2 regions of the Schumannella luteola genome follow, and region 1 is predicted to be linked to the other one. Evidence: predicted binding sites of a transcription regulator. Region 1 holds the regulator's gene; the other holds the start of a gene.
What was found. Region 1 encodes HspR, which represses chaperone genes until heat shock. Its sites were predicted from a motif close to AAGTTGAGTCNNNNNGACTCAACTT; they were not measured.

Region 1 (2,196 bases):
GCCCGCCCAGGTGATGCCGCCGGGTCGGGGGAAGCCCGCGCGCTTGAGCAGCAGCCGGCTCACGACCACGCCGCCGACCCAGAGGATCAGGCCGACGACGACGAAGGCGATCGACAGCGGCATCAGCATGCCGCCGGTCTGGCGGTCGAAGTAGTGCGCGAGGGTCGTGAAGGTGCTGACGTCGCCCGACGACGTCGCTGCCCAGTAGATGAGACCCAGCAGCATGAGCGCGACGGCGCCGACGCTGAGCAGGTTCCAGCCGAGGGTGATCGCGCCGAAGCCGAGCATGCCCGCGTGCCGGGCGGCGCGCTTGCGCTCGCGCGTGAGCGGCGGCTTGGGCGGCGGGCGGAAGACGACCGGCGCGGGGTACATCATCGGCGCCGGGTACATCGCCGGCGCGGCGCCGTACTGCTGCGGGAACGGCTGCTGCGGATAGGGCTGGCCGAACTGCGGCTGGCCGAACTGCGGGTAGGGCCGCATCGGCGGCTGGCCGTACTGCGCCGGGTAGGGCTGCACGGGCGGCTGGCCGTACTGAGCGGGGTGCTGCTGCTGGCCGTACTGAGCGGGCGGATACGGCGAGGGCCAGGCTTGCGGCTGCGGCTGCGGCTGCGGCTGCGGTTGCGACGCAGATGCGCCAGCTCCGGGCTGGGCCGAGCCCTGCTGAGCCGATCCGGTCGGCGCCGACGCCGACGCCGACGGCGCACCGCCCGGCGCGACCCACTCGGGAGCGGGCTGCGCCGCCGCCGGACGCGCCGCATCGCGGTCGCCGTAGGCGCTCTCCGGCTGCCAGCTCATGTCAGTGCTCCCCGATCACGCGGACGTCGGGCATCCGCACCGTTCGGAGCGTACCCGCCGTGAGCGACGCGCCCTATGGGGGTGCGCCCGGATCGCCGCCCCCAGAGCGGGCGTCGCCCGATCGGGCGACGCGGCATCCCGGTCGGTCGAGGCGACACAGCACGCAGCCGAGTCGGCGGCCCGAGCGACCTCGCAGCCCTGCCGGCGCGGCCGGCGGATCAGTCGCGCGCGCTCCACGGCCGCCAGACGACGACCTGATTCGACTTCTTCGCGCGGGTTCCGGCGCGCAGCGACACGACGTCGCCCGACTCGCCGGCGGCGAAGACGCGCCGGCCGGGGCGGGCGAGCATCTCGTCGGCGAGCGCCGCCTCGAGCTCGCGCACGCGCGCGCTCAGCGACGACACCTGGTTCTCGAGCTCGAGGATGCGCCGGATGCCCTCGAGGTTCAGCCCCTCGGCGCTCATGCGGGCGATCTCACGCAGCTGCACGACGTCGCGCATCGAGTAGCGGCGCGATTGGCCGGCGGTGCGCCGGGGCACGACGAGCCCGAGCCGGTCGTACTGCCGCAGCGTCTGCGGGTGCATGCCCGCGAGCTCGGCGGCGACCGCGATCGGGAAGACGGGACTCAGCTCGTCCATGCGATCCTCCTTCGTCGGTCGGTTCTTCTCGGTGCCGGGAGCCGCGGCCTTCGCCCCTGCGCTCTCAGTGTGGATGATGCCGGGCGCCCCGCGACAGGGCCGCCCGGCATCCATCTGGAAACGGTCGCGGCTCGGCTCAGTCGGCCGCTCGCGCGAGCAGATCCTCGCGCGGGTTCTCGGCCGGCATCGCCTCGGCGAAGGCCTCGAGCTTCTCGCGGGCGTCGCCCGAGAGGTGGCTCGGCACCGCGATCTGCACGGTGGCGAGCAGGTCGCCGGTGCCTTTCGCGGTGGTGACACCGCGGCCCTTGACCCGCAGCACGCGTCCGCTCGGGGTTCCCGCGGCGACCTTGAGCTTCACCGGGCTGCCGCCCAGCGTCGGCACCTCGACGGTCGCGCCGAGCGCCGCCTCGGCGAAGGTCACCGGCAGGTCGACGCGCAGGTCGAGCCCGTCGCGCTTGAACACCGAGTGCGGGCGCACGTGCACCGTGATGACGAGGTCACCGGCGCTGCCGCCGTCGGGCGAGGGCTCGCCCTTGCCGCGCAGGCGGATCTTCTGCCCGTCGGCGACGCCTTCGGGAATGCGCACCTTGACGGTGCGACCCCGGGCCCCGCCGACCTGCAGCTCCACGGTCTCGCCGTGGATCGCCGTCGTGAAGTCGAGCGAGGTCGAGGCGCTGAGGTCGCGCCCCGGCGTCGGCCCGCCGTAGCCGCGGAATCCGCCGCTCGGCTGGAAGCCGGCCTGGCCTCCGCCGCCGAACAGTCC
Region 2 (2,196 bases), 2.6 Mb from region 1:
AGCAGCTGCGCCTGGCGGCGGCCGAGCGGGATGTCGTGCTCGTCTACGCGGTGTCGTCGCTCGACGAGATCGCCTACGCGGCCGAGCTCGGCCGCAGCGGCGCCCGGGTTCTGCTGGTGTCGCCGCAGCCGCTGCCGCGCATGCCGAAGGGCTGGGACTGGCTCGGCGACGGACGCCTCGACGGGGCTCGCCTGCTCGAGGCCGTGCCCGACGCGGCGTCACGCGAGACTCTGCTCTCGGGGCCGCCGGCGCTCATCGCCGCGCTCAAGCCGGCGCTGCGGCGCGCGGGCGCCCGCCGCATCCGCACCGACGCCTTCCTCGGGTACTGATCCGCGACGCACCCGGGCGAGGATGGAGCGCATGAGCGAGCTCCGCCCGATCGACGTCAGCACCTGGAACCGCGCTGAGCACTTCGCGCACTTCCTCGACGCCTCGCCCTGCACCTACTCGGTGACGGTCGAACTCGACACGACCGAGCTGGATGCGACGCTGCGTGCCGAGGGACGGCGCCGCTATCCCGCGCAGATCTGGGCGCTGACGACGATCGTGAACCGCATCCCCGAGTTCCGCACGACGGTGCTCGACGACGGGTCGCCCGCGATCTGGGATGCGCTCGAGCCCTCGTTCGCATCCCTCGACGCCGAGCGCGAGACCTTCAGTGCGCTCTGGACGCCCTACGACGCCGACTTCCGGACGTTCCACGATGCCGTGCTCACCACGATCGCCGAGCACGGATCGAGCGGGCGATTCGTCCCGCAGCAGCTGCCGCCGAACGCCTTCGACGTGTCGAGCATCCCCTGGCTGCGGTTCTCGGCCTTCGACCTCGACGTGCAGCACGGCTATCGGCATCTCGCACCGATCTTCACGCTCGGCAAGAGCGTGGAGCGCGCTGGGCGCACGACCGTCCCGCTCGCCCTGCGGGTGCACCACGCTGCGGTCGACGGCCTGCACGTGGCCCGCTTCGTCGACGCCCTGCAGCAGCTCGTCGCGCAGCCCGACTGGGTGCGCTGAGCGCGGGCGATCCGGGCGCGTTCGCCCTGCGAGATCAGAGTCGGAATCCTTAGCACTCGCGTTACCCGAGTGCTAATTTGAACGCAGTTGAGTCACACCGACTCAAGTTCGAGAAGGAGCTCATCCATGTACCTGACCCGCGATCTCGAGCGCGCCACCGCCGCCCGCCGACTGACGAGCGCCCCGGCCCCCCGCGCCCTGCCCGCCGACCTCTACCGCGACGGCGACCACTACGTCCTCGCCCTCGAGATGCCGGGCGTCGACCCGGGCTCGATCGACGTCGGCGTCGACGGCCGCCTGCTCACCGTGAGCGCCCGCCGCACCGCCCGCACGGGCGAGAGCGTCGAGTGGATCGCGCGCGAGCGCGGCACCGGCGAGCTCAGCCGCCGCTTCACGCTCGGCCGCAGCATCGACACCGAGCAGATCTCGGCCGACTACCGCGACGGCGTGCTCAGCGTCGTCATCCCGGTCGCGGAGACCGCCAAGCCGCGCAAGGTCGCCGTCGTCGGCGCGCCGGCCGCGCCCGCCGAGGCCGCGACCGATGTCGCGTCGAGCCATGCCGGCGCCGCTGCCGCGGAGACCGCCGCCGAGTAAGCGGCACCGCTGCCGTACCCGCGCTCCCCCACGCGGCGACGGCGGAGACGGGCCCGGATGCCACGCGCGTCCGGGCCCGTTCGGCATTCCCAGGCAGAGACGCCCCCAGCGGATAGGCTGACGCTCCCCGCCCCGCGGCGGCCCCGCCGCGCATCACGGACCATCCCGAGGAGACCCGCCATGGCCCCGATCCGCCGCACCGCCGCCCGCCGCACCACGACCGCGCTGCTCGCCATCGGCGCGCTCAGCACAGCTCTGCTCGCCGGCTGCAGCGCGATCGACCCGAACGGCAAGCCGCAGGCCTGCCTCTCGCTGAAGGACCCGGCGCAGAAGGCCGTCACCGACGTCAGCGAGGCGCTGCAGGGCATCACGACCGACCCCCAGGCGGCGGCCGACCAGGTGCGCACCACCAAGGACGACCTGCAGAAGGCCGTCGACAAGGTGAAGAACGACGAGGTGAAGGCCTCGTCGCAGAAGGTCGTCGATGCGCTGGGCGACCTCGAGACCGCGATCGACGACCGCGTCGCGAACCCGGCGAACCTCGACACCAGCGCCCTGACCGACGCGGGCACCTCGGTGCAGACCACCGCG

Region 2: the regulator HspR is predicted to act here: its motif matches at 1,096-1,120, upstream of BJ979_RS16035 (Hsp20/alpha crystallin family protein).

The regions. Positions count from the first base shown of each region.
Region 1 is NZ_JACBZY010000001.1:913,693-915,888, reverse strand. It holds gene BJ979_RS17870 (hypothetical protein) at 1-795, opposite strand, end outside; gene BJ979_RS04125 (heat shock protein transcriptional repressor HspR) at 1,014-1,433, opposite strand; gene BJ979_RS04120 (DnaJ C-terminal domain-containing protein) at 1,570-2,196, opposite strand, start outside.
Region 2 is NZ_JACBZY010000001.1:3,494,164-3,496,359, forward strand. It holds gene BJ979_RS16025 (RnfABCDGE type electron transport complex subunit D) at 1-329, shown strand, start outside; gene BJ979_RS16030 (CatA-like O-acetyltransferase) at 361-1,011, shown strand; gene BJ979_RS16035 (Hsp20/alpha crystallin family protein) at 1,138-1,605, shown strand; gene BJ979_RS16040 (hypothetical protein) at 1,786-2,196, shown strand, end outside.